3 regions of the Paraburkholderia sp. GAS333 genome follow, and region 2 is predicted to be linked to each of the others. Evidence: riboswitches for the same ligand, from Rfam matches in the RefSeq annotation. Region 2 holds a riboswitch; each other region holds the start of a gene.

Region 1 (9,580 bases), on a different contig from region 2:
CGGAACTGGTCAACCCGATAGAGATCGTGCCGAGTTCGCCGCGCGCGATCCGGCTGGCTTTGTCGACCGAGGCTTGCAGGTTTTGCAGCAGACGTTGCGCGTCGTCCGCGAATGCGTGGCCTGCCGGTGTGAGCGTCACGCCGCGCGGCATGCGGATAAACAGCTCGAAGCCGATCTCTTCTTCCAGCGCGCGGATCTGTTGCGAAAGCGGCGGCTGTTGCATCGACAGCCGTTCGGCGGCGCGCGTGAACTGGCCTTCTTCGGCGACCGTCAAAAAGTAGCGAAGATGCCGCAGTTCCATGGCGTTCCGTCTCCTTGCTGGCAGAGGCCGTCGTCCGTTTCGACACGACTCAATGCCATATCTAATAAATATGGACAGTGCATAAAACAGGTATTTTACATTTACCAGCGGCGCTCCTACGATCTCGTCCATCGCATCGATCCAGCCCTTCCAGGGGGATCGCTGCGACATGCGAAGAACAAAACGAAATGGAGACGACCTCGGTGAAAAAACAATATGCAGCGGCCGCGCTGGCCATGGTGAGTTGCGCAGGCGCGCACGCGCAGTCGTCGGTGACGTTGTACGGCGTAATCGACACCAACCTCGAATTTCTCAACCATGCGGGCGCGGACGGGGGCTCGCTGGTGCGTCAGAATTCCGGCGGCCTGAGCAATTCGCGCTTCGGCTTCCGGGGCGACGAAGATCTCGGCGGCGGCAATCGCGCGTTCTTCATTCTCGAAGGGGGATTCAACGGCAACGACGGCACCAATGCGAGCGCCGGCGTGCTGTTCAACCGGACGGCAGCGGTCGGGTTGGCGAATGCGTACGGCGCGGTGTCGGCGGGTTTGCAGTACACAGCCATGTACGACACGCTGATCAAATACGATCCGATGGTGTTCGGCCAGCAATACACGTGGATGCCGAGCACCGGCCTGTCGGACAGCTTTTCGTTCAAGGCGCGCGTGAACAATTCGGTCAAGTATGTAGGCCACTTCGGCGGATTGACGGCGACCGGCGTCTACAGTTTCGGCGGCTCGGCGGATTCGTTTCAGAGCAGTGCCGCGTATGGCGGCGCGCTCGACTACAACATCGGCAGCTTCGCGGCGGCGCTCGCGTACGACTACCGCAACGGCGCGATCAATTCGAGCAACCTGTGGACCAAATCGCGCAACTGGAGCGCGTCGGCTCGCGAGCAGATCGGCGACGCGACGCTGATGGGCGGCTACGAGCACTATCTGTATAACCCGACTAAAGGCAAGTCTGTGTCGTCGGCATTGTGGTTTGGCGGCGTGCGTTATCTGGTCAAGCCGGAACTGCGCGTGACGCTGGCCGCTTACTACCAGAGCAACAAGGCGGACAACGTGTCGAACGCGCTGATGGGCGTGCTGGGCGCGGACTATATTCTGTCGAAACGAACCGACGTGTACGCGACCGTCGCCTACGCCGCGGCCACCCGTTATGCCGATGGCCAGTACACGCCGGTCGGCGTGACGAGCGACACCGCGTTCGGTCCGGATCAGACCGGCGTGACGCTCGGCATCCGGCATCGTTTCTAACTTTCGTTTCCATAGACGGATTCGGCGACGCGCTGCGTTTAACCCACTGCACGGTGATCAGGAGTCAGGCTGGATGATTATCAATTTCTCTCGATATCTCGCGCGACTGTGCGCGGCTGCGTCGGCGAGCGGCGCGATGCTGCTGTCGTTCGCGCAGCCTGCACTTGCGGTGCATGCGTACGAGCCGCATCTGAAGCCGGTGGCGACGATCGCGGACACGCGCTTCACGCTCGACACACCGCAAGGGCACGCCGAATTTCCGTTGTATCTGTCGAAAGACTGGAGCGTCGCGCAGCCGCAAATAACACGCGCGGTGATCGTGATTCACGGCAAGTTGCGCAATGCGGACGTGTATTTCCGCACCGCGCAGAAGGCCCGCGACGCGGCGCACGCGGACCCCGACGCGACGTTGCTGATCGCGCCGCAATTTCTCGCCACGCTCGATCTGCGCATTCACGACGAGCCCGCCGATCTGCTGCGCTGGAGCGGCAACGGCTGGATGGGCGGCGAAGCGGCGCAAGCGCCTGTGTCGATCAGTTCGTACGACGTGCTCGACGCGATCGTCACGCGTCTCGCCGATCGGAAGCTGTTCCCGAATCTGCGGCACGTCGTGTTCGCCGGACACTCGGGCGGCGCGCAGGTCGTGCAGCGCTACGCGGTCGCCGCACGCAACATCGCCGCGCTGACCGATGAGGGCATCGACGTGCGTTATGTGGTGGCGAGCCCGTCCACGTATGCGTATTTCGATGCGCAGCGGCCCAACGCGCAAGGCGTCGCCGCGCCGTTCGATGCAGCACAGTGCCCCGATTTCAATCAATGGAAATACGGCATGGACCAGCGGCCGCCGTATCTCGACGACCGCTCGCCCGCGCAACTCGAAGCGGCCTACGCCGCGCGCCGGATCGATTATCTGGTCGGCGGCGACGATGACGATCCGCAGCAAAGCGCGCTCGATAAAACCTGTGCCGCCGAGGCGCAGGGGCCGCAGCGCGTCGCGCGTGCCGAAGCGTATTACCGTTATATCCGCGCGCGTCATACGGATCATCTGCAACAGAGTTTTCATATCGTGCCGGGCGTCGGCCACAACGGCGCGCGGATGCTGACGTCGGTCTGCGCACTCGCGGCGATGTTCGATACCCAAGGATGCGAGCCATGAGCGAAGCGACTTTCCATCGACGCGAAGGCGCAAGCTCCGCCAACGATCACACGCCAAACGCTTTGAGTCCGGCGATGGTGCGGCGCGCGATCTTCGCGTCAGTGCTCGGCAACGGGCTCGAGTGGTTCGACTTTCTGATCTACGGCTACTTCGCGAAGATCATCGCGCAGGTGTTCTTTCCCGGCGGCAACGGCTTCGTGTCGATCATGCTGACGCTGGCCACGTTCGCGGTCGGCTTCATCGTGCGGCCGATCGGCGGCATTCTGCTCGGCATTTACGCGGATCGCGCCGGGCGTCGCAAGGCACTGTCGCTGCTGATCATCTCGATGGCCGCCAGCACACTGCTGATGGGCCTCACGCCCGGTTACGCGCACATCGGTATCGCGGCGCCGTTGCTGGTGGTGCTCGCGCGGCTGCTGCAAGGGCTGTCGGTCGGCGGACAGTTCGCGACCGCGTCGGCGATGCTGGTCGAGTACGCCCCGCCGCACAAGAAGATGTTCTATTGCAGCTTCAACATGTCGGCGCAGGCGTTTGCGTTGCTGCTGTCGTCGGGCGTCGGCTACCTGCTGACCACGCAATTGACGCATGAACAACTGGTGTCGTGGGGATGGCGTCTGCCGTTTCTGTTCGGCGCGCTGGCGGGGCCGTTCGGGTTTTATATCCGGCATCGCGTGGCGGAGTCGCCGGAATTCGAGCGCCTGCGCGATAGCAAGGACAAGCCGCCGCGCGTCACCGTCCGGCAGTTTTTCCGCGACAACGGCGATGCGGCGATCTGCGCGATGGGCGTGATCATCGTCGGCGCGGCGACGAATTACGTGTGGCACTCGTATCTGTCGGTGTATGTCGAGCGGCAATTGCATTTGCCGTTATCCACCGCGCTGCTCGGCGCGTTCGTGTCGGGCGTGCTGAATCTGTTCCTGTTCCCGCTGTCGGGCAAGCTTGCCGACCGCTACGGCGCTTACCGTCTGTTCTATCCGATCGTGATTGCGTGGATGGTCTGCGTGTATCCGCTGTATCAGTTCGTCGTGACGAATCCGACGCCGGGGCATCTGTTCATCGCGCAACTCGTTGCCACGGTGTTTCTCGCGGCGATGTCCGGCTCGCATCCCGGCATGCTCGCGACGCTGTTCCCGGTGCGCAGCCGCTCGGCGGGCGTGGCGCTGTCGTACAACATCGCGGTGACGCTGTTCGGCGGCATGGCGCCGCTCACCATCACCGGTCTGACGCGCGTGACCGGCAGCAGTCTCACGCCCGCGTTCTACCTGATTTTTGCCGGCTTCGTTTCGCTCGCGATGGTGTACTTCACGCGCTCGGGACGCGAGCCGCGCGGCACGGCGGCGCGACCCGCCGCTCATTAGCACGGTGGCGCGCGGCGCCGCCTGGCAGATTAACCACGAGCTTATTGCATGACCCAGCCTTTGATTACAGACGACGAGCGCGCGCCCAATGAACGTCCGGTGGCGGTCGTCGCGAACCGGCATCTGACTGTCACGACCGATGCGGGCAGCGGCACCGTGCCGGTGTTCGCGAACGGCGACTGGCTTCTCCCCGCGCGCGGCATCGAACGCGCGGTGATTCTGATTCACGGCCGCCTGCGCAATGCCGATACGTATTTCGACCTCGCACAGCGGGCCTGTGCGCTGGCGGGCGGTAGCGCCGCCGATACGCTGCTGATCGTGCCGCAGTTTCTCGCGACCGCCGATGTGGCCGCGCACGATGTCCCGCCATCCACCTTGCATTGGGAGTGGACCAGCTGGATGGGCGGTGGCGAGGCCGAAGGTCCGGCGCCGCTCAGTTCGTTCGACGTGCTCGACGCCATCGTGCAGACGCTCGCTTCGGACGACCGGTTTGCATCGCTGACCGAGGTCGTGATCGCGGGGCATTCGGGCGGCGCGCAGGTCGTGCATCGCTATGCGGTGGTGGCGCGCGAGCAGGCGTCGCTGGCCGCGCGGGGTGTCGGGCTGCGGTATGTGGTCGCGAATCCGTCGTCGTATGTGTATTTCGATGCAATGCGTCCGACGGCATCCGGCGAGTTCGCTGCGTTCGATGCGGCTCGGTGTCCGTCGTTCAATCGCTGGAAATATGGGCTCGAAGATTTGCCCGCTTACACGCGTGGCGAAGATGGCTCGGCATCCGCCGACGGGCTCGAAGCACGCTATGCGCGCTCCGATGTCACCGTGCTGCTGGGCGGCGCGGATTGCGATCCGCAGCATCCCGCGCTCGACCGCTCATGTGCAGCGATGACCCAGGGCACGAACCGGCTTGAGCGTGGGCTCGCGTACGCGCGGTATATGGCGTTGCGGCATCCGCAAGGATTGGCGACCCACCGGACGTTCGTGATCGATGGCGTCGGGCACGATGCGAACGGGATGTTTGCTTCTGAGCAGGGGCTGGCGGCGGTATTTGGCGTCTGACGGTGTTCGCGACGAGCCTTGGCGATCACGTCGGTCGGGCCAGCATGGGCACAAAGCCTGCTACCGCAGCAGTGACCACGCGGATCGATGTTGATGATCCGCACGCCACCGTCCGAGGAGCGTGTCGACATGACTAAAACCCGAATACTCGCCACTGCGCTTGCCGCTGCATCGCTAGGTGCGCTGTTGCCCTGCAGCGCACAGGCCGACGATGCCCCCAGCCCGTGCGCGTCGCTCAAACGAATCGTGGCGGCGGCGCCGGGCGGCCTGGCTTCAATGACACCCGAGGATGGCAAAGGCATCGCGCAACCCTACGGCGACGATGCCCAATGTGCTGCGAGCCCAGGCAGCTACCAGTGCACGTGGACGCCGCATCACGACGCCGGTTCGAATGCCGCCGCGTTGCAGGCGGTCGCAGCCGACATCGCGTCGTGTCTGCCCGAAGCGACTCACGATCAGAATTCACCGGGACGCCAGCACTTTTATGTCGGCGATAAAGGCAAGCGGACCGGCATCACGCTGACGCCCACGGGTTCGAACAAACTGCGGCTGGTGGTATCGGGTCAGTGACCGGCGGGCTAGTTAATGAGTAGCTGCTGTGTCCCGATAAATTGAAGTTGAACGGCGGCGACAGTCAGCTCGCCGACGGCCGCCATGTCCAGCCGCGCGACGAGCGCCGCAATTCGACCAGCGACAGCGGCGCGATTTCAATCCGCGCAAATATCTCGGGCGATGCCCCCAGCGCATGCACAATCGCGGCCCGCAGCAGCGGGGCATGCGTGACGGCAACGACATGGCGCGGATGGTTCGATGCGTGATCCGCAGTCGTAGGGTTCAACGCGTCGAGCCACGCTCCCACCCGCTTCACGAGCGCAGCGAACGACTCGCCTCCGGGCGGCGCGGCGTCGGGATCGCGTGTCCATGCGGCGAGTTCCTGGGGCGCTTCGTTGGCTATGTCGATGAGCCGCTGGCCACGCCATCTGCCGTAATTTATATCCGCCAGAGCTTCGTCGACCGTTGCGGCCAGTCCCAACGCCGAAGCCGTTTCGCGCGCGCAAACCGCCGGGCTGACGAACGCGGCGGCATCGCCGGAAAAGGCCATACGCGCCCGCACAGCTTCCGTTTCGCCGATGCTACGGGCGTCGAGCGCGTCGTCGTCGATGGGAAAGCGGCCTGCGCGCTGCGCGGCCGTCGACGCGTGGCTGACCAGTAACAGTCGTAGGTCCATTCTTTTCATTTCCGTTCAAACGATGCCGAAACGCGGCGCGGACGGCACGTCCAGGGTCGCGGAGGCCCGAGTTTAGCGCGTAGAATAGCGGGACTGCGAAGCACGGAAGCCGGTGAGAGCCCGGCGCGGTCGCGCCACTGTAATCGGCATCACAAGCCGAAAGCCAGACCTGAGCTTCGCACTATTCCTTTGCAATCGACTTTCGGGGCGCGCTACCCCCAGGAGATGTCACTATGAACGACACCGTTTTCAATTCCGCGACCCAGCCCGTTGCGCAACCCACGCCTATCCCGTTGCGTGAGTTGCTGCCTTGGGTCGTATTCGGCGGCTTGCTGTTATTGCTCGCGATTTACTTCGTTGGTGCAGAAGAAGGTGCCACGTCGCTGGTGCCCGGCATGTACGTGCATGAATTCGTGCACGACGGTCGCCATCTGCTCGGCTTTCCCTGCCACTAACGGAGCCGGACATGGTTGGTAAATTGTTGGTACGCGGGATGCTCGCCGGCATCGCCGCGGGACTGCTCACGTTCGGCTTCGCACGACTGGTAGGCGAGCCGCAGGTCGATCAGGCCATTTCGTTCGAAGAAAAGGCAGACGCCGCCAAAGGCGAAGCGCCCGAGCCTGAACTCGTGAGCCGCGAGACCCAGGCGGGCCTCGGATTGCTGACCGGCGTGGTGACGTTCGGCGCGGCGGTCGGCGGTCTGTTCTCGCTGGTGTTCGCGTATGCGTACGGACGTGTCGGCGTGCTGGGCGTGCGCGCGTTGTCCGCGTGGCTCGCGCTGGCGGCGTTCATTGCGCTGGTGATCGTGCCCAATATCAAGTACCCGGCTAATCCGCCATCGGTAGGCGACCCCGAGACGATCGGGATGCGCACGGGCCTGTTCTTTCTGATGATCGCGATCTCGATCGCCGCGATGGTGTTCTCGCTGAAGGTGCGACGCCGCGCGGTGCTGAAGCTGGGCGCGTGGAACGGCTCGATTGTCGCGGGACTGGTGTTTATCGTGATCATCGCGGCGGTGCAGTTGTCGATGCCGGTCATCAACGAAGTGCCGGCGGCTTTCCCGGCGGTGCTGCTGTGGAAGTTCCGGGTGGCCGCGATCGGCATGCAGGTCATCATGTGGACGACGATCGGGTTGCTGTTCGGCGCGCTGGTCGAGCGCAGCGATTTCGCACGGCTGAATGTGCGTGGCGTGGCGAAGTCGGCTTGAGGCTGGCTTGGCTCTGGGGCGCTTGTCGGTACTACTGGCGCTCCGGTGCTTACGGCGCGACTGTGCAAGCGGTCGCGCCAGGTGCGCAAGGCTCGACTTTGGTTTGCTATCAAGGACTTGACCCGGTTGTGGATAGGTTATCCACAGGCTTGCGAACATTTTCTGTGGACAAGTTCGACGGGTTTCTCCTGTTGGCCGGTCGTTGTTCCTGTATTCGTCTCCGTAGTTGCCGCGAATTGCCGCGATAAGCACGCAGACGCGGCAACTCGCCCTCGTTTCACACCCCTTTTCCTCGCAGCGCCCAGTTGAACACGCGTCGCGCTTTCCCGGCCGGCTGCGTCAACCGGTCGAACAGTTGTGAGACCGCGCCATCCAGTTGAGCCAGCGCCGGTGATTTTGCTGGATCGACCTCGATCCCCACTGCAGCCGACGCACGCTCGTTCGTTGCATCACGCGCCGAACCGCTCGGCTGTCCGTTGTATCGGGCGATCAGCGAGTCCAGTCGCGCCACGATCGATTCGACATGGGCCGCGCTGATATCCGCCGCATTGAGCGCCGCCGCTTCCTCGTTAGACGGCGTCCCGCGCCGCGCCGGATCGCTCAACACCCGCGCCCAATGCAGGCAGCACAGCAGCGAACCCGTGGCTAGTTCGACATCGGGATTCCACGTCACTACACGCTGGGTTTGCAGCGGCTTTAATGCAATCCGAAGATCGTGCCAGCCACGATCCAGCCGACGCATGGCAGCACGCGTTTCAGACGCGCTCACGCTAGCAGCACCACCAGCACCAGCACCAGCACCAGCACCTGCCGCAAGCCGGACCACCTCGCGCAGCGCTCCGAGCACAGCGCCCAACCGAACCTCGACATGACGGGTGGCCGAAAGCGGCATCATCAGAATGGCGACGGCGAACGACACGATGCAGCCCACCAGCACTTCCTCGATCCGCAACTCGACCAGCGGTCCCATGGCGAAACCCAGTTCGCCGTAGACCAACCCCACGAGCACGGTAATGAAGAACACCCCCGGCGCGTAAGCGCTGAGGATGAAGTACGCCCAACCGAACACGCAGAGCACCATCGCTGCCACTAATAGTGTCGGCGAGTCGTGCAGCGGCGCGACCAGCATGACGCTGACCAGCGCGCCAGCCAGCGTGCCGACCAGACGCTGCGCGCCGCGATAGACCGTATCGGCGCGAGATCGCGTACCGAGAAACACGACGAATGTCGTGATGACGGCCCAGAACCAGCGCTCGGGGGAGAGCGAATGGCCGATCAGCATCGCCAGAAACGCCGCAGTCGTGGCGCGTGTGGCAGGCAGCCAGCAGAGTTTGGCGCGCATGTCGGCGAGGCGTCGGGAGAACGGCGAAGCGATCGCGTTGTTGCTGGCCGGCACAAACGAAGCGCGCCGATGCGTCAGTTCCCTGAGCCGCGTCATCGCGTGACGAAGCATGTCGGCCGTGGTCGGGGCGTTGTCCCTGGCGGCGTGGCTCGACGCGAAGGCATGCTGCCCGGCCGCCACTTCGACTTCGACGATCCGCTCGCGAACCGTGTCCGCGTCGGATGGGTTGAGCAACGCGAGCTGCTCCTCCAGCGACAGCGCGGCTTCGTTCAACGCGGAGAGATTGGCGGCGGCTGGCGTATGGAGCACACGCGACGCACGCAGCGTCAGCGTGTGAATGGCGAGCCGGAACGTGGCAGCAGGACGCAGCGGCAAGACCACGCGGCCGATCAGCACGACCATCAACGGGCCGAAGGCGGACAACATCAGCGATTGCGTGAGATGCGCGATCGACGGATGTAGATACAGGCCGAGGTAGAAACACACGACGCCCAGCATCGCGCAACCCAGCGCACGCGGGCCGCAGGCCTGGCAAAGCATGCCGATGAACATCACGAGCAGAAAGCCCGCGTCGGCGGCCAACGGGTAGCGACTCAGCACGGCCGCGACGGCGAAGCACGCGCAAGCGCACAGATAGAGGTAAGCGAGTGTGGCGAACCAGGCGGAGCGCCGGGCG
Region 2 (9,580 bases):
TCGCCCGGATCGTTGACGATGAACGGATACAGATGCGGCATCGGCCCGAGAATCAGGTCGGGCCAGCACGTATCGCTCAACGCGACGCTCTTGCCCGGCAGCCATTCGAGGTTGCCGTGCTTGCCGACATGCACGACCGCGTCGATCCCGAACTGATGACGCAGCCAGAAATAGAACGCCAGATAGGAATGCGGCGGCACGAGTTCGGCGTCGTGATAGCTCGCGTAATCGCCCTGTTCGCGCGAACGCGACGGCTGGATGCCGACAAACACATGCCCGCAACGCCAGCCCGCGATCATGAAGCGGCCGCGCCGCAGCGTCGGGTCCTGCTCGGGGGTACCCCAGCGCGCGTTCAACGCTTGCCGCGTCTCAGCGGGCAGCGCGTTGAAATGCGTCAGATAGTCGTCGAGCGCGAGGCTTTGCAACGCGGGACGCAGATCGCGGACCACCGGATCGTTGGTCACGCCTTCCGTCAGCTTCTTGAGCAGTGCGTCGCCGTTCGCGGGCAGATCGTCCGAACTGGCGAGACGGTAGCCCTCATCGCCCAGCATCGACAGGATGCCGACCACCGAAGCCGGCGTATCGAGTCCCACGCCATTGCCGATGCGCCCTTCGCTCATCGGATAATTGGCGAGGATCAGCGCGAGTTTCTTGTCCGCGTTATCGAGCGTACGCAGACGGCACCAGCGACGGCTCAACTCAGCGAGAAAGCTCACGCGTTCGAGATCCGGCTGATAGCGGACCACGTCGACCTGCGTATGCGGACACCGATAAGCAAGCCCCTTGAAGCTGATCGCGCGCGTGATGATGCGGCCGTCCACTTCGGGCAGCGCGATATGCATCGCGATATCGCGCGAATTGAGACCCTGGTTGTCCTTGACCCAGTCGTCGCGATTGCCGCCGCTCAGGATCACCTGGAACACCGGCGCATCGCCCGCGAGCGCGAGCGGCTCGGGGTCGTCGATCGCACTCGCCGCGAACGCGGTCGTATTCAATACGAGCGAAACGTCGTGCTGCGCGCATAACGACTGCACGACGTCGCGGCTCATCGCGTCTTTCAGCGACGTAATCGCGAGCGGCAGCGGATTCAGACCTTGCCCTTCGAGCGCGTCGATCAGCGCATCGAACACGGCCGTGTTGGCCGCCTGCAGATGCGCCTTGTAGAACAGAATCGCCGCGACCGGCGCATTCGGCTGCCAGCGCGCCTGCCAGTCGGCAACGGTCGGCGTGTCGTGCTCCGGGTGATACAACGCCGCCGCCGGCAGCGCGCGCGGCGGTGCAGGTTCGTGTCCCCAGCCAAAATTCCGGAAAGCGATACAACGCAAAAACGCCTCGGCATTTTGCGGACCGCCTTCCCGCAGATAACGCCACAACTGATGGCACAGATCGGCATCCGCCGTGCTGCGCGCGAGCAGATTTGGGTCTTCCTGCAAATCGCCGGAAAACATCGCGAGCGTTTGGCCGTTGCGCTCCGCGAGCGCGACCACCTGTTCGATGCCGTACGGCCAGTACGCCTCGCCGCCGAGATGGTCGACCACCACCACCCGCGCATGCTGCAACACGTCTTCGATATAAAAATCGACCGACGCCGGTTGCCGCAAATAGGTGACGTTCGCGAGCCGGATGCTCGGAAAGCCGTCACCCAAACGTGGAAACACGCTCGCCAGCAGCGACAGCGTGGTGTCGGCGGAACTGAGCACCACGATATCGGCGGGCTGCTGATCGATACGGATCACGCCCTGGGTATCGTCGACAAAACCGCCCGGCGTGGTGCGCAGCAGATGCATGAGCGCTTACGCCTGGTTCGCTGCAGCGGCGGGCGCCGCATTCGACGCCACCACGCCGAGCGCGGCGTCGAACGCGCGTTGCAGCGCAGGCTGATCGAGGTCCTCGCCGATCAGCACGAAGCGGCTCTGATTGCCCTCGCCCGCCTGCCAGCGTCGATCGAAATAGCTGTCGAAGCGACGGCCCACGCCCTGAATCACCAGACGCATCGGCGCACCCGGCAACGCGGCAAAACCCTTCACGCGATAAATCGTGTTCGCCTCGACCAGCTTCTGCAACGCGGCGATCACCGCTTCGCGCGACGGCGCATCCGCCTGCACGACCACCGAATCGAATTCGTCGTGGTGATGATCGGCGTCGTCGGCGGAACCGTGGTGATCGTGGCGCAAGTGGATCGTTTCCTCCGATGCCGCTTCGAGACCGAGCAGCGTGTGCAGATCCAGTTCGCCGCGTTGCGCGCGCACGATCTTCACCTGCGGCGGAATTTCCTCGCGAATCACCGCTTCGACCGCGCTTTGCTGCGCGTCGTCGAGCAGATCGGTCTTGTTCAGAATCACCAGATCGGCCGCCGACAACTGGTCTTCGAACAACTCGTGCAGCGGCGATTCGTGATCGAGATTCGGATCAGCTTTGCGCTGCGCATCGACGGCGACGGGGTTTTCGGCGAACTGGCCGCTTGCCGCAGCCGGGCCGTCCACCACCGTGACGACCGCGTCGACCGTGAAACTGTTCTTGATTTGCGGCCAGTTGAACGCCTGCACGAGCGGTTTCGGCAACGCGAGGCCGGAGGTTTCGATCAGCACGTGATCGATCTGGCCGCGCCGCTCGACGAGCTTTTCCATCACCGGAAAAAACTCTTCCTGCACGGTGCAGCACAGGCAGCCGTTCGCGAGTTCGTACAGTTGCCCTTCGGTTTCGACGCCGTTTTCATCGCAGCCGATCCCGCACCCCTTCAGGATTTCCCCGTCGATACCGAGTTCGCCGAACTCGTTGACGATCACCGCGATGCGCTTGCCGCCCGCATGCTGAAGGATGTGCCGCAGCAACGTGGTTTTGCCGCTGCCGAGAAAGCCCGTGACGATGGTGACGGGAATCTTGCGCATTTGAGTTTGCATCGTGAGGTCCATCCGTAGGGGTTGCACGTGCGCCGGCGCGTCGGTTCGTCTGTCTGCATCGGCATGGCCGGGCGCAAGCTGAAAGCTGAAGCGCGACGGGCCACGACAATATAAACACGGGGACGAACGACGGCGTTGCCGCGACAACAGAAAAACAGAAAGCGGGAATGAGGTCATGAACGCGCCGTCGCATCCCCGCGACGGGTGTCCTGCTTGATCTGGCCGGTATCCGGGCTGGCGAAAGCGCCGCTTCCCCTTCCCGGACGAGTGATTTCTCGCCCAGTGGTGATATGCCGACGCGGCCTTGCGCGTGGACATCGAAGCCGGCTCCGCGGTGTCGCGCATGAAGCCGACACCACTTTTCGCTTACCGTTGCGGGGGCAGCACAGGTTGACCCGATCCAGAGAAGGTGGGCACCCTGTTTCCCGTTTAACTGCATGCGCACGAGAGCGCACACGAGCACCAAAGTGCGTGCGAGTTTAGGCGCGCAAGACGCCGCAGTCAAGGCGCCGGAAGCTGCGGCAAAGCCGCCCGCATCAGCCGGAAACGCTTAGCGGGCGGGGCGTCCTGTGCTATCGTATGCGCGCGTTTGGTGCCCGCACATGCGTTCGCGTGTGCAGTTAAACGGGAAACAGGCAGCGCGTTCGTGCGCTCAACCTGTGCTGTCCCCGCAACGGTAAGCGACCTGCTGCGCCAGATTCACTTCTGCTGCGCCGCGCATGCGTTTTTTCGATGCCACTGTCCCGTGAATCGGGGCGGGAAGGCAAAGCGCATGAGGCCGCCAGCCCGGATACCGGCCAGACGCGGAGGCGGCGAATCTCGACGAATCTCGACGAATCTCGAATTTCTCGCCGCCGGCCGCTGGAATCCGCGAGGGACGGATGTGAAGGCGTTAAAGCATGGCGTAGCCGTATTCCGTTCGCGTGTTTGTCGAAAACAGCGTGACGGGTCGCGTTGTTCGCCATGCCTGAATCCGTTGTCGCATCACATGATTTCACTGTCCGCTGTCCGGCGTTCTGCCGCTTTCCGTTCCCGATCCGTTTCGGCCGCTTCGTCCGTTATGACATGGCGTGCGCCATGCACGCCGCGATGACGCGCGCGTGGTTGATCGGCGCGGGTCCCGGCGACGTCGAACTGATGACGCTCAAGGCGACCCGCGCGCTCGCCCAGGCCGATGTGGTGCTGGTCGACGATCTGGTGAATCCCGACGTGCTGCAATTCGCCCGCGCGGATGCGCTGGTCGTCTACGTCGGCAAACGCGGCGGTCATCCGTCGACGCCGCAGGCGGGAATCGTCGCGCAGATGCTCGAACACGCGCGAGCCGGGCGCAGCGTCGCGCGGCTGAAAGGCGGCGATCCGTTCGTGTTCGGCCGCGGCGGCGAAGAGCGCCAGGCGTTGCTGGCCGCGGGCGTCGACGTGGAAGTGATCAACGGCATTACAGCGGGGATCGCGGCGCCTGCGGCGATCGGCATTCCGGTCACGCATCGCGATTACACGCAGGGCGTGGTGTTTGTCACCGGACACGGCGCGGGCAGCGGCGAGCCGGATTGGGCCGCGCTCGCCGCCACCCGCATGACGCTCGTGATTTACATGGGCATGCGTCGTTTGAGCGACATTACCGGCGCGTTACTCGCGGCGGGCCTGTCCGCCGATACGCCGTGCGCCGCGATCGAATCGGCGACGCGGCCCGAGCAGCGCCACGCACTCGCGCCGCTCGGCGGGTTTGCGGACACAGTCGCGCGTGCGGGGCTCGGGTCGCCTGCGATCGTGGTGATCGGCGGCGTGGCCTCGCTGGCTGACGGCGTGCTGTCGACAGCCGCCGCGACGACGGCAAACGGAGCCAACGTCAAATGAAAACAATCAGCGTCGGCATTGGATGCCGCTCACAAAGTTCGGCTGAACAGATCGAAGCGGCGGTACGTCAGGCGATAGGCCCGCTCGACTTCGAGCAGATCAACACAATCGCGTCAATCGACATCAAAGCCGACGAACCCGGTTTACGCGAGTTCTGCGCGCGCCACGGCCTGCCGCTGAGATTGTTCAGCCGCGAGCAGATTGCCGCATTGCCGGTCGAAAGCCCTTCGGCGGCCGCACGCGAGCATGTCGGCGTGGACGGCGTCTGCGAGCCGTGCGCGTTGCTCGCCGCACAATCGCCGGAAGCTACCGCTTGTCTCGTCGTCCGTAAAACGGTTTATGACGGCGTGACCGTGGCTGTCGCGGCGTCGAATCCAGGCGTCGACAGGAAGCCGGTTCAAACTCACACTCGATATACCCAACAGGACCTCCCATGAAAACGGATCCCGAATCGCATCAACGCATGACCGAGCGCCGGCGCGAAGGCCATGAGAAGAAACAGGCCGGCGCGACCGTCGAAAAAGGTCTGCTGATCGTCAACACCGGCACCGGCAAGGGCAAAACCACGGCCGCGTTCGGCATGGCCGTGCGGGTGCTGGGACACGGCATGCGTCTCGGCGTCGTGCAGTTCATCAAGGGCGCGCTGCATACGTCCGAGCGCGATTTTCTCGGCGCGATCGCGAACTGCGATTTCGTCACGATGGGCGACGGCTACACCTGGAACACGCAGAACCGCGACGCCGACATCGCCACCGCCCGCAAAGGCTGGGACGAAGCGCGCCGGATGATCGAAAGCGGCGACTATCAGATGGTGATCCTCGACGAGCTGAACACGGTGCTCAAGTACGAATACCTGCCGCTCGACGAAGTGCTCGCCGTGCTGAACGCGCGCGCCGACATGCTGCACGTGGTGGTGACCGGCCGTCACGCGCCCGACGCGCTGATCGAAGCCGCCGACCTCGTCACCGAAATGCGCATCGTCAAGCATCCGTACCGCGAGCAAGGCGTGAAAGCGCAGCGCGGCGTGGAGTTCTGAGCGATGTCCGCGTCGCCCGGCGGCACACGCTCCACGGCGTGCCCTGCGTTGTTCATCAGCGCGCCCGCGTCGGGGCAAGGCAAGACTACGATCACCGCGGGGCTCGCGCGCTACCACGCGCGGCAAGGGCGACGCGTGCGGGTCTTCAAGACCGGCCCGGATTTTCTCGATCCGATGATCCTTGCGCGCGCGAGCGGCGCGCCGGTGCTGTCGCTCGATCTGTGGATGGTCGGTGAAGCCGGCTGCCGCGCGCTGCTCGCGCAGGCAGCGGCCGAAACCGATCTGATCCTGATCGAAGGCGTGATGGGGTTGTTCGACGGCACGCCGAACAGCGCCGATCTCGCCACGACATTCGGCGTGCCCGTGCTGACGGTGATTTCGGCGAAGGCGATGGCGCAGACCTTCGGCGCGGTCGCGTTCGGTCTCGCGCGATTCAGGCCCGAGGTGCCGTTTCACGGCGTGCTGGCGAATCGTGTCGGTTCCGCGCGGCATGCGCAGATGCTCCAGGAAGCGTTGCCGCCTGGCTTGCACTGGTGCGGCCACATCGCAGCCAGCGACGAAATCGCGTTGCCCGATCGCCACCTCGGACTGCATCAGGCCGCCGAGATCGACGACCTCGACGCGCGTCTGGACCGTGCCGCCGATACGCTCGCGCAAACCGCACTGACCGCCCTGCCGCCAGCCGTCGATTTCGGCGCACACATGCCCGAGGTATTGCCGCGCCTGCTGGACGGCAAGCGGATCGCCGTCGCCCGCGACGCCGCGTTCTCGTTCATCTATCCGGCGAATCTGGCGTTGCTGGAAACGCTGGGCGCGCAGGTCGACTACTTTTCGCCGCTCGCCGACGAACCGCTGCCCGCCGACACGCACGCGCTGTATCTGCCCGGCGGCTACCCGGAATTGCACGCGCAAACACTGGCGGCCAATCTGCGCAGCGCCACGTCGATCCGAAGCCACGCGGCGTCAGGCAAACCGGTCGTCGCCGAATGTGGCGGCATGCTCTACCTGCTCGACCAACTGACCGACGCACAAGGCGTCAGCACGCCGATGCTCGGCCTGCTGCCCGGTCACGCGACGATGCAGAAGCGCTTCGCCGCGCTCGGCATGCAGCAGATCGACAGCCTTCATGGACCGCTGACCGGTCACACGTTTCACTACTCGAAGCTGAACACGCCGCTCGTCCCGCTGCGCTCGGCCACCCGGCCACACGGCGATGCACCCGGCGAGGCCGTGTATCGCGCGGGATCGATCGTGGCGACCTATATGCATGCTTACTGGCCCTCCAACCCGGCCTTCACGGCCGCCCTGTTCCATGGCGAAGCCTTTTAACGACTCCGAGCGCGACGCCGTTTATCGCGCGATTTACGAACGCCGCGACATGCGCCATTTTGTCCGCGATCCGGTCGATCCCGCCGTGCTGCAGCGCCTGCTCGACGCGGCGCATCACGCGCCGAGCGTGGGCTTCATGCAGCCGTGGCGGATCATGCGCATCACCGATGCCGGGTTGCGCACGGCTCTTCACGCGACAGTCGAAAGCGAACGGATCGCCACCGCCGACGCGCTCGGCAAGCGTCGCGAAGAGTTCATGAAGCTGAAAGTGGAAGGCATGCTGGAATGTGCCGAAGTGCTGGTGATGGCGCTGATGGACGGACGCGAGCGGCACATTTTCGGCCGCCGGACATTGCCGGAGATGGATCTGGCGTCGGTCGCGTGCGCGATCCAGAACATGTGGCTGGCCGCGCGCGCGGAAGGCCTGGGGATGGGCTGGGTGTCGCTATTCGACGTCGACAGCGTGCGCAAACTTCTGCACATGCCGGAGGGCGCGCGGCCCGTGGCGATCTTGTGTCTCGGTCACGTCGACCGGTTTTATAGTGAACCGATGCTGGAGACCGAACGCTGGGCCAGCCGGATGCCTCTCGCAGATTGCGTGTTCGAAAACCGCTGGCCCGAGGATGACAACGCGGCGGAGTAGCGGCAACACTGCATACCGTCGCCCGCCAATGCCAGTCGCGCTAATCACCGCTGTACCGGCTTCACCGACACCACCTCGGGCGCACTGCCTGTCTGATCCACGCGAAGTTTCACGCGCCAGTCGGGCGGTGCATCGAATGGAAACTTTGCCAGCGCGCTTTTCACGAGTGCGGGCATGGCCCGTAGCGGATCGGCGTTGCGATCGACCGTCGCCGCACTGACCTTGTAGCGTTGCTCGCCGCTCGCCCGGTCGAAAAACCGCAATGTCAGCGAGTGTCGGTACGCACGCGAGCCGAACAGCGAAAACGACGCCCCAGACTCAAGCGCGCAGCCGCGAGGCGCGCAATCCTTCACGCCGACGCCGATCTCCGTGAGCCGCGTGTCGTACGCAATCGACAGCAGATACTGCGCGGGCTGGTCCGCCGTCGCGTCGACAAACCCACGCCGCGCCAGTTCGTCGCGCAGCAGCGCCTCGAATTCCAGATGATCCGCGCTGCCTTCCTGCAACGGCATGCGCGTGATCGTATAAGTCGATCCGCTGCGCAACACCACGGCCGAATTGGCCGGGCCGAGCGCGTGCACGTCGGTGCTGATCCCCGAGCAACCCGCCAGACCCGTCACCGCCACGGCCAGCGCCGCGCTCATCAGAAGTTTCTTCGCCATCTTCACGTCTCGATAAATAGTGTGTTGCCGGGTCATGAGCGAGGCGTTATGGCCGCGGCCGCGCCCGTTTGCGTATCGTCGAATACCGGCAGGTGGATCGTGAATGCCGTGCCCTCGCCGGGCGCGCTGACCACCTCGACGTCGCCGCCATGACGCGTCACCACGGTCTTGACGAACGCCATGCCGAGTCCCGCGCCACCGACCTCCGGCCGCTCCGTCGCGTGAAAGCGCCGGAACCGTTCGAACAGTCCCGTCTGCTGCTCCTTCGGAATGCCGTAACCCTGATCGCGGATCGTGCACGTCACACGGCGCGCTGCCATGGGCATGTCCACCGAAGGCGGCCCCGCGACGCGGCAGACAACCTTCGTGTCCGGCGGACTGTATTTGACCGCGTTGTTCAGAATGTTGACGAGCGCGCGCGTCATCAGCGAGCGATCGGCGCAGATCCAGTGGCCTTCGTGGCCTTCGTCGCCGGTCTCGGTGTGCAAGGTAATCCGCTTCGCTTGCGCCTGCGGCCAGACTTCGTCGCTGGCGTCGATCATCAGGTCGGCCAGATTCACCGGCTCAAGCTCATAGGCCTGCGATTCGGCACGCGCCAGTTGCACGAAGTCGTCGGCGAGAGTCAGCGCGCGCCGCGCGTAACGCTCGATCCGTTCCAGCAGCCCCTGCCCGAGCGCCGGCTCGCTGCGGCTCCGCTCGATTTCGACCAGCGCCAGAATCGACGCCTGCGGCGAGCGCATGTCGTGCGACAGCAGCCGCAACGCGTCTTCCCGTTGACGCTCGGCCGCATGCAGCGCGGACACATCGACGAGACCCGCGATCCAGCCGGTCGTCTCGCCTTGCGCGTTGGTGCAGGTCGCGTAGCGCAGCAGATAGTCGCGCCCGCTCGCGTCGCGCACTTCGACGCCCTGCGCCATCAGCGCGGCAAATTCGCCGCGCGCGGGATCGAGCAGCGCGGGCCACTGCGCATGTGCCAGCAGATTGTGTTCGGCGTCGGACGGATCGTCATGGTCGATCGTCTTGACGAGCGTCAGCCCGCCGAGCACGTCTTTCATCGATTGCCCGTCCGGCAGCAACGCGCCGATGCGCGCGAAATGCGCTTTGGCCGCGTGGTTCGACAGCAGCACGACGCCGCTTACGTCGCTCACCAGAATCG
Region 3 (9,580 bases), on a different contig from region 2:
CGATCTTCACTCGCCGCAACGCGCGATCGAACGGGTCGAACTGATACCGCGCAGTGCTGAAGATTTGCAGCGCATCGTCGACTTACTGCCGGTACGGATGACGCCCGAATTTGCCGCCCAGCGCATCGCACACAAAACCTATCGCCAGAGACTGCTCGCGTTGACGCCGGTGCCGCGAGCCACGTATGCGCTGGTCGTGCTGAACGTGCTCGTCCTGATCGCGATGGGGGTCTCCGGCATTAACGTGCTCATGCCGGACGCCGCCGAGGTGGCCAGGTGGGGAAGCAACCTCGGCGCCTATACGCTAAACGGCGAACCGTGGCGCCTGTTCACCGCGATCTTCGTTCACTTTGGCCTGCAGCATCTGGTGGGCAACATGATCGTGCTGTTCATGCTCGGACGCACGACCGAGCGCCTGTACGGCAGCCTGCGCTTTCTCGCGCTCTACGTGTTCGCAGGGCTGATCGGCAGCATTGCCAGCGTGCTGACGCATCCCGGTCTCAACAGCGCGGGCGCGTCGGGCGCGATCTTCGGCGTGGCGGGCGCACTGCTGATTTTCGTGCTGGTCTACCGCAGGCAATTGCCGCCGTCGGAAGCCGCGCGTTTGCGCACGTCGATGTGGATTTTCATTCTCTACACGTTGTACAACGGCTTCAGGCACAGCCAGGTCGACAACGCTGCGCACCTTGGCGGGTTGATCGGCGGATTGGCGATCGGTGCGCTGCTGGCCAGGCCGCTCGATCTCGACGCGCGTCGGCGAAACTCGTTCAGAACGGCCGTCGCGTCATGGACGGTCGCGCTGCTCTCGCTCGCAGCGTTGTCCTATCCGCTGACGCATATGAGCGCATCGCGTCTCGCCGATGCGCAGTTTTCCAGGCTGATGGTCGAAGCGCGGCAAACCCAGAACAGGATGCGCGCGGACCTTATCGCGTGGCGTCATTTGCGGCTCGCGTCGCAGGTCGACCGGGATGTGGCGTCGAACCGGATCATGCGGGAAATCCTGCCGGGCTGGAACAGCATGTACGAGTCCATCAGTCGCGCGCAGATGCCCGAGGGCTCGCCGCGCGCGCCGTTGCGGCAAGCCATGCTGCGCTATATCGACGATAACCGGGAGATCTACCGCAGCCTCGCGATCATGCTGTCGCATCCGCAGGACATGGATGCTGCGGCGATGGCGCCGGTTCTCGCGCGCGCCAAGGACGCGAAGGAGCAGGCCGTGCTGATGAAGAAACTCGAGCAGCAAGCCAGTTCGCAACCGCGATAGCGGCGTGTGTAAGCGGCCAACTTCAAATGTGCCGAACGGCGCGAAATCCGCTGACAACGCATGCTAGCCGTGACGGGCAACCGGTTGAGGTCGAACGGCGGTTGCGTCAGTGCGGAAATGGCGGCTCTGCGGAGCGTTCACCCGCCCTTCGCATACAACGTCGATTCCGCGAAGCCTTCCGCAGCCAGCACGTCGCCGACCAGAATCAACGCGGTCCGCTCGATCGAAGTCGACTGCACCTTGCCGACGATATCGTCCAGCGTGCCGGTGATCTTCTCCTCATCCGGCCAGCTCGCGCGATAGATCACCGCAATCGGGCACGCGCCGCCGTAATGCGGGCGAAGCTCATCGACGATACGCGCAAGGTGCCTCACGCCCAGGTGGATCGCCATCGTCGCGCGATGCGCGGCGAGATCGCCGAGTTGCTCGCCTGCGGGCATCGAGGTCTTGCTCGCGTAGCGCGTGAGAATCAGCGTCTGCGACACATCGGGCAGTGTCAGTTCGCAGCCAAGCGCCGCCGCGCATGCGGCCGTGGCGGTCACGCCCGGCACGATCTCGTAGGGAATGTCCAACTCGCGCAGACGCCGAATCTGCTCGCCGATCGCGCCGTACAGCGACGGGTCGCCGGAATGTACGCGCGCCACGTGCTGCCCCTTGTCATGCGCGGCCTTGAGTAGCGCGACGATCTGATCGAGGTCGAGTTCGGCGGTATTGACGACCTGTTCCGCGGTGTGTCCATCGAGCACCGCAGCCGGCACCAGCGAACCCGCGTACAGGATCACCGGGCAACTGCGCACGAGGCGCTGCCCTTTCACCGTGATCAGTTCCGGGTCGCCAGGACCCGCGCCGATAAAAAACACCGTCATTCGATACTCCAGCCATTCGTTATTCCACGCGTTCGTGTCGCCGTGGATTGTGTGTGTGTTTCACGCGCGCAATGCGTGCAGCAGATCCGCGACGTCGTCGAATTCGCGATCGGTCGCGGGCAACGCCGGACGTCGCAGCATGATCACCGGCAAGCGACGCTCTCGCGCGACCTCGAGTTTCGCTTCGGTCGCGCTGCCGCCGCTATTCTTGCTGACTACGACGTCGAACGCCTGCAGCGCGAACAGCGCGCGCTCGCCCTCGAGCGTGAACGGGCCGCGCGCCGCGAGGATTCGCGCGCGCGGACTGTCCTTGTGCGACTCCAGACAGCGCACGGTCCAGAACTGATGCGGCGGAATCTCGTCGAGATGCGCGAGCGGTTCGCGTCCTAACGTCAACAGCGGCCGGCGAAACGGCGCGAGCGCGGCGACGAGTTCGTGCCAGTCGCCGACCATCCGCCAGTCGTCGCCGCTTTGCGCCTGCCAGCCACGGCGGCGCAGCGCCCAACACGGCACGCGGGCGGCGGCGCAGGCGCGCACCGCGTTCGCGCTGATCTGTGCGGCGTAGGGATGCGTTGCGTCGATCACCAGCGTGATCTTTTCGCTTTCGATGTAACGCGCGAGCCCCTCGCTGCCGCCGAATCCGCCGACGCGCACTTCGCACGACAAGTCCTCGGGCACCTTGCCGAGGCCCGCGAGACTGTACACGTCGGCGGGGCCGAGTTGCCGCGCGATTTTCAACGCGTCGCCGGTGCCGCCCAGCAGCAGTACCCTGACGGGTTGTGTCGTGGCTGGCGTCATCGTGCGGCTCCGATCAGATTGCCCTGGCGGTCGATCGCGAACATTTCCACGCTGACCTGCGGCGGAACGATATCGCGCGCGACGGCCAGCGCATGCCGGCAGACGATATCGCCGAGCGGCACCTGCTGCGCGTGCGCGAGCGCCACTGCCTGCTGACTCGTATTGGCCGCGCGAATCGCGGTTTGCAGAGCGTCATCGGCACCGTATCCGGCGGCCCATGTCGCCAGCCGTTCGAGATCGATGCTCGAATTCCGGCTATGCAGATCGAGATGCCCGGCCGCCAGCTTGCTGAGCTTGCCGAAGCCGCCGCACACGCTGAGCCGCTCGACCGGCGCGCGCTTCATATGCTTGAGCACCGCGCCGACGAAGTCGCCCATTTCGATCAGCGCGATATCGGGCAGCGCATAGTGCGCGCGCATCGCGTCCTCGCTGGCGTTGCCGGTGCAGGCCGCGAGATGCGTGTAGCCGTTCGCGCGCGCCACGTCGATGCCCTGATGAATCGACGCGATATAAGCCGAGCACGAGAACGGCCGCACGATCCCGGTGGTGCCGAGAATCGACAATCCGCCGATGATGCCCAGCCGCGGGTTCATCGTTTTCAACGCGAGTTCCGCGCCGCCTTCGACGCCGATCGTCACTTCGAAGCCGCCGCTGTACGCATGCTCGGCGGCGAGTTCGGTCAGATGCTGCGTCATCATGCTGCGCGGCACGGGATTGATCGCCGGTTCTCCGACCGGCAGTGTCAGACCGGCTCGCGTCACGGTGCCGACGCCAGGCCCCGAGCGAAAAATCACGCCGGGTTCGGCGATCAGGCGCACGCGCGCGAACACGATCGCGCCGTGGGTGACGTCGGGGTCGTCGCCGGCGTCCTTGACGGTGCCGGCTTCGGCAACGTCAGCGCTGCTGGCGTTGCCGGCATCTCCGGCGACATGGACGTCATCGGCGACATCGGTGTCATTGACGACGCGGCGGCAGTAGACCAGCGGCATCGGCACATGCTGGCCCTTGGGCAGCGTAATTTCCGCGACCTCGCTGACGACGCCCGCAAGCAGCAGACGCGCCGCCGCCAGCGACGTCGCGGTGGCGCAACTGCCGGTCGTGTAGCCGCTACGTAGCGGCGCGGGTTGTTCGGGTGTTTCGTCGCGCATTACGGATGATCGGTGGAAACGGCGGGCATGTTGCCCGGGATACCCGCAGCGTGCTTCGTCACGTCGAGCATCGTGATCGGCAACGCCTGACGCCACGTATCGAAACCGCCGAGCGGCCGCGCGTCGGCCAGCGCGACGCGGGTCAGCGTGCCTCCGTGCCGGTCGCGCCACGCGATCAGCGCCGCTTCGCCTTGCAGCGTGACCGCGTTCGCCACCAGACGGCCGCCGTCGCGCAGACTCTCCCAGCAGGTTTCCAGCACGCCCGGCACCGTCACGCCACCGCCGATAAACACCGCATCCGGCGCGGGCAGTCCGTGCAGCGCCTCGGGCGCGCGGCCCGCGACGAGTTGCAGACCCGGCACGCCCAATGTGTCGCGGTTATGTTCGATAAAAGCCTGCCGCTCCGGATGCCCTTCGACGGCAATCGCGCGGCAGGCGGGATGCGCGCGCATCCATTCGATCCCGATCGAGCCGCTGCCCGCGCCCACGTCCCACAGCAATTCGCCGGGCGTCGGCGCGAGGCGCGCGAGCGTGATCGCGCGCACATCGCGTTTGGTCAACTGGCCGTCGTGGCGAAACGCGTCGTCAGGCAGACCGCAGGTCAGCGGCAGACGCGGCGCGGCTTCGTCCGCGCGGCATTCGAGCGCGATCAGATTCAGCGCGGCGACTTCGCCCGCGGGCCATTGATCGGCCCGGCCGTCGATCCGCCGTTCCAGATCGCCGCCCAGATGTTCGAGCACGACCATCCGGGTCGCGCCGAAGCCGCGCGTCGCCAGCAACGCGGCAAGCGCGGCGGGCGTGCGGCCGTCGGCGCTCAGCACGAAAATGCGCGCGCCGTCATGCAGATGCGCATTCAACGCCGCCAGCGGACGACCCACCACCGACACCGTCGCCACGTCCTGCAACGGCCAGCCCAAACGCGCTGCCGCCAGCGACAACGACGACGGCGCGGGCAGCACCCGCAGTTCGCCCTCGGGCAACTGCCGCGCCAGCGTCGCGCCGACGCCGAACAGCATCGGGTCGCCGCTCGCCAGCACGCACACGCTCTGATTGCGCTCGGCCAGCAACGGTGCGAGATCGAACGGACGCGGCCACTGGGTGCGGCGCGCGGCGAGTCGCGCGGGCAGCATCGCCAGATGACGTTCGCCGCCATAAATCACCGACGCCGTCAGCAAAGCACGCCGCGCGGGCCGTCCCAAACCGGCGAAGCCGTCGTCGCCAATGCCCACTACGGTCAGCCATGCCGGCATGCATCCATCCTCACTCTGAATCTTCAAATAATGCGCTGTGCCACGCCTGTCAAAGCGTCCAGCCTCGTTGCGCTGTCCGAAAAAAGGCATAATACAGCCGCCGGTGCCCTTCGGGGCCGAAGAGGGAACACAGTGCCACTGTGGCTGCCCCCGCAACTGTATGCAGCGAGTCCGCCTGCGCTGCGCGCCACTGGATTGACCGGGAAGGCCGCGGCGGATCATGACCTGCCAGCCAGGAGACCTGCCGGCAACACTGTTCGTGCCAGCCAACATCGGGCGGGGTGTACCGATGCCGCAGCAAGCCTGACGCGGCTTGCTCGGGTTTTTGTGCGACGCTCAACCCGGTGTCCGTCTTGAATCAAGCTTCGCCCTCCCTCGTTTTGCCTCACGCGGTCCCGACACTGCGGCCCTCGGCGTGTCCGGGGCTGCTGCGCATCGTCGCCGCGCGCGATGGCGGGATCTGCCGGATCAAGCTGCCTGGCGGCGTATTGAGCGCGGCGCAGGCCGAGGTTATCGCAGGCGCGAGCGCACGGCACGCGGCCGGGGTGGTTGAGTTGACCAATCGCGCGAATTTGCAGGTGCGCGGGGTGCGTAGCGGGCACGAAGCGGCGTTGATCGAGGCGCTGGTGGGTGCGGGGCTTGGGCCTGAGCCTATGTCGGGGGGGAGCGTGGCCGTTAATGCGAGCGCCGCTTCCGCCGACGATGTCCGCAACGTGATGATCAGCCCCGCCGCCGGACGCGATCCCGCGGCCCTGGTCGATACGACGCAGCTGTGTGCCGAACTGCTCGCGCTGCTGCAAAGCGACACGCGGTTTGCAGCGTTGTCGCCGAAATTCGCGTTGCTGCTGGATGGCGGTGAGCGGCTGGCGCGGGTCGATCATCCGCATGATGTGTGGATCGCGGCGTCGCAGGGTGTCGAGGGTGTGCGGTTCGTGTTCGGGTTGGCGGGATGCCCGCCGGAGGCTTCGGCTTCGGCTTCGGCTTCGGCTTCGGCTTCGGCTTCGGCTTCGGCTTTTCAAAGCGTAGCTGCGCCTGAACCGCAGCAAGTCGGGCGGCTTAACAAAGGCACAGGCCCATTAGCCGCCGTATCGCCCGCGCAAGTCCCGGCTCTCGTGCGAGCGCTGCTGCACACCTTCCTCGACCTCGCCGCCGACGACGCCACCCGCATGCGTCACCTGCTCGCCACCCATGCCGTCGATGCCATCCTGCAGCACGCCCAGACCTACGTCGACTTCCCGCTCTCACGCGACGCGTCGCTCGCCGGCTGGCAACGCAGCACGCCAGCCGACGCCGGCCTTCGCCTCGGCGCGCATCCGCAATGCAAGTTGGGAACATGGCACGCAGGCGGCCAACCGCCGCTCGGCCGCGTCGATGCCGATACCTTGCGCGCCCTCGCCTTGCTCGCGCGCCAGCACAACACCGGCATCCTGCACATCACCCCGTGGCAAAGCGTGCTGCTTCCCGACCTCGCGACCGACACCGTGCCCGCCGTGCTAACCGCACTGAACGCGCTCGGCCTCGCCTGCGACCCGTCGCAGCCGATCACGCGTCTGATCGCGTGCGCCGGGTCGAGCGGCTGCGCAAAAAGTCTCGCGGACACCAAAGCCGACGCGCAGCAACTCGCCGCGCAACTGCCCGCGGGCGTCGAAGTGCACCTCAGCGGCTGCCCGCGATCCTGCGCGGCCGCGCATTGCGCGCCCTACACGCTGCTGGCGGTTGCGCCCGGCAGCTACGACCTTTATCGACGCGACGACAGCGGATCCGGTTTCGGCCGCTGCGTCGCGCACCAACTGACGATCCAACAGGCCGCCGACACGCTCGCGCGCCTGGCCCGGAGTAACACTGATGCTTGAATACATACGCGACGGTCAGGAGATCTATCGCCAGTCGTTCGCGACGATCCGCGCGGAGGCCGACCTGTCGCGCATTCCCGCCGACCTCGAAAAACTCGCGGTGCGCGTGATCCACGCATGCGGGATGGTCGACGTGATCGACGATCTGCAATTTTCCGCCGATGCCGGCACCGCAGGCCGCGTCGCCCTCGCTCAAGGCGCGCCGATTCTGTGCGACGCGGGCATGGTCGCGCAGGGCATCACGCGAGCCCGGCTGCCCGCGGGCAACGAAGTGATCTGCACGCTCACGCAGCCGGACGTCCCCGCGCTCGCCCGCGAACTTGGCAATACGCGCTCGGCTGCCGCGCTCGAATTGTGGCGTCCGCATCTGGCGGGCAGCGTCGTCGTGATCGGCAATGCGCCGACCGCGCTGTTTCATCTGCTCGACATGCTCGATGCCGGCGCGCCAAAACCCGCGCTGATCCTCGGCTTTCCGGTGGGTTTTATCGGCGCGGCCGAATCGAAGGCGATGCTCGCGCAGGACAGTCGCGGCGTGCCCTTCGTCGTCGTGAACGGCCGGCGCGGCGGTAGCGCGATGGCTGCCGCGGCCGTCAATGCGCTCGCAACGGAGGTCGAATAAATGGCGGTGCAAGGACGTTTGCTCGGACTCGGCGTCGGCCCCGGCGACCCCGAACTCATCACGCTGAAGGCGCTGCGTTTGCTGAAAGCGGCACCCGTGGTCGCGTATTTCGTCGCCAAGGGGAAAAAGGGCAACGCGTTCAGCATCATCGAAGCGCATTTGCACGAGGCGCAGCAGCATCTGCCGCTGGTTTATCCGGTGACGACCGAGGCGCTCGAACCGCCGCTGTCGTATGAAGCGATCATTGCCGACTTCTACGACACCGCCGCAGGCGTCGTGTCCGCGCATCTCGACGCGGGTCGCGACGTGGCGGTGATCTGCGAAGGCGATCCGTTCTTCTACGGCTCGTACATGTACCTGCACGACCGGCTCGCGGCGCGCTACGACAGCGAAGTCGTGCCCGGCGTCTGCTCGATGCTCGGCGGCGCGGCGGTGCTCGGTGCGCCGCTGGTGTATCGCAACCAGAGCCTGTCGGTGTTGTCGGGCGTGCTGCCAGAGGAAGATTTGCGCCGCCGTCTCGCCGATGCCGACGCTGCCGTGATCATGAAACTCGGCCGCAATTTCGACAAGGTGCGGCGCGTGCTTGGCGAGCTTGGCCTCGCGAAACGTGCGCTTTACGTCGAACGCGCGACGATGGGCAATCAGCGCATCGTGCCGCTCGCGGACGTCGATCCGATGGCGTCGCCGTATTTTTCGCTGCTCGTCGTGCCGGGGGAAAAATGGCAAGGATGACGGCAGCGCCCGCCATCGTGATTCTCGGCGCGGGCGCGTTGGAGACTGCCCGGCGCATTCAGGCTTTGTATCGCGGACGTGGTGCGGGCGAAGGTGAACGACTCGCAGCCGAGGCTGATGTCGCGAAGACCGCAGGCGATGCGCACGCGAGTCATCTGGAAGGCGTAGCAAATGCCAGCGGCTCTGCTGCTGCTTCGAACCCCGCGTCTGCGAATCCCGCTGCTCCGCTGGCAAGCGCCGCTTGCCAGATCCACGCACTGCAAGGCCGTGTCGAGGCCGATGTCGGCTATACCGAACTCGGCGCGCATCTGTGCGAACTCTACGCACGCGGCACACCGATCGTCGCCTTGTGCGCAGCGGGCATCGTGATTCGCTGCCTCGCGCCGATGCTGTCGAACAAGGGCGTCGAGCCGCCGGTGCTCGCCGTCGCCGAAGACGGCAGCGCGGTCGTGCCGTTGCTCGGCGGACTCGCCGGCGTCAACGTGATGGCGCGCGAAATCGCCGCTGCTCTGGCCGTGGCGCCCGCCATCACGACTAGCGGCGAACTGCGCTTCGGCACCTGCGTGCTCAATCCGCCCGAAGGTTATGCACTCGCCGATATCGGGCAAGGCAAGCGCTTCGTGTCGGATCTGCTGGCGGGCGAGAGCACGCGCATCGAAGGCGACGCGCCCTGGCTCGACGACGCGCGGCTGCCGCGCTCAGAAAACGCCCGCCTCGCGATTCGCGTGACGCCGCGTGTATGGGACGGGCGTGAAGATGACCTGGTGATTCATCCGCGCAGTGTGGTTGCTGCGGTGACGGGGTTTGCAGATGCCGCTGACCGCATCGCTGCCCGCGTCCGCGATTCGCTCGATGCACACCGTCTCGCGCCGCTATCGCTCGCAGCCCTGCTGATTTCGCTGGAACACGCGTCGAACCCCGCGTTCGCTGAAGCCGCCGCGCTGCTCGACGTGCCGTTGCGCTTCACGCAGACTCGCGCTGAAGACAACGCAACGCCCGCCAGCCTCCTGCAAGCAGCCCTGCGCGTGCCGTACGAAACGCTGGACGACG

The links. Region 2 has a riboswitch for cobalamin ahead of cobA (uroporphyrinogen-III C-methyltransferase). Riboswitches for the same ligand answer to the same signal wherever they lie in the genome.
Region 1: it holds a riboswitch for cobalamin, as region 2 does, so the genes downstream of both, ABH945_RS22145 (CbtB domain-containing protein) here and cobA (uroporphyrinogen-III C-methyltransferase) in region 2, are expected to answer to the same signal.
Region 3: it holds a riboswitch for cobalamin, as region 2 does, so the genes downstream of both, cobG (precorrin-3B synthase) here and cobA (uroporphyrinogen-III C-methyltransferase) in region 2, are expected to answer to the same signal.

Annotation. Positions count from the first base shown of each region.
Region 1 is NZ_JBNDKS010000003.1:1,422,430-1,432,009, forward strand. It holds gene ABH945_RS22110 (LysR family transcriptional regulator) at 1-301, opposite strand, end outside; gene ABH945_RS22115 (porin) at 505-1,557, shown strand; gene ABH945_RS22120 (alpha/beta hydrolase) at 1,631-2,713, shown strand; gene ABH945_RS22125 (MFS transporter) at 2,788-4,071, shown strand; gene ABH945_RS22130 (alpha/beta hydrolase) at 4,120-5,127, shown strand; gene ABH945_RS22135 (hypothetical protein) at 5,257-5,697, shown strand; gene ABH945_RS22140 (histidine phosphatase family protein) at 5,762-6,355, opposite strand; adenosylcobalamin (AdoCbl) riboswitch at 6,450-6,536, shown strand; gene ABH945_RS22145 (CbtB domain-containing protein) at 6,589-6,810, shown strand; gene ABH945_RS22150 (CbtA family protein) at 6,822-7,562, shown strand; gene ABH945_RS22155 (FUSC family protein) at 7,840-9,580, opposite strand, start outside.
Region 2 is NZ_JBNDKS010000009.1:180,867-190,446, reverse strand. It holds gene cobN (cobaltochelatase subunit CobN) at 1-1,787, opposite strand, end outside; gene cobW (cobalamin biosynthesis protein CobW) at 1,794-2,900, opposite strand; cobalamin riboswitch at 3,104-3,382, opposite strand; cobalamin riboswitch at 3,474-3,716, shown strand; gene cobA (uroporphyrinogen-III C-methyltransferase) at 3,990-4,754, shown strand; gene ABH945_RS32485 (cobalamin biosynthesis protein) at 4,751-5,191, shown strand; gene cobO (cob(I)yrinic acid a,c-diamide adenosyltransferase) at 5,188-5,790, shown strand; gene ABH945_RS32475 (cobyrinate a,c-diamide synthase) at 5,794-7,119, shown strand; gene bluB (5,6-dimethylbenzimidazole synthase) at 7,103-7,762, shown strand; gene ABH945_RS32465 (DUF4136 domain-containing protein) at 7,807-8,424, opposite strand; gene ABH945_RS32460 (CHASE2 domain-containing protein) at 8,457-9,580, opposite strand, start outside.
Region 3 is NZ_JBNDKS010000004.1:340,216-349,795, reverse strand. It holds gene ABH945_RS23555 (rhomboid family intramembrane serine protease) at 1-1,264, shown strand, start outside; gene cobM (precorrin-4 C(11)-methyltransferase) at 1,402-2,130, opposite strand; gene ABH945_RS23545 (cobalt-precorrin-6A reductase) at 2,191-2,928, opposite strand; gene ABH945_RS23540 (cobalt-precorrin-5B (C(1))-methyltransferase) at 2,925-4,076, opposite strand; gene cbiE (precorrin-6y C5,15-methyltransferase (decarboxylating) subunit CbiE) at 4,076-5,326, opposite strand; cobalamin riboswitch at 5,411-5,589, shown strand; gene cobG (precorrin-3B synthase) at 5,671-7,179, shown strand; gene ABH945_RS23525 (precorrin-8X methylmutase) at 7,172-7,798, shown strand; gene ABH945_RS23520 (precorrin-2 C(20)-methyltransferase) at 7,799-8,530, shown strand; gene cobJ (precorrin-3B C(17)-methyltransferase) at 8,527-9,580, shown strand, end outside.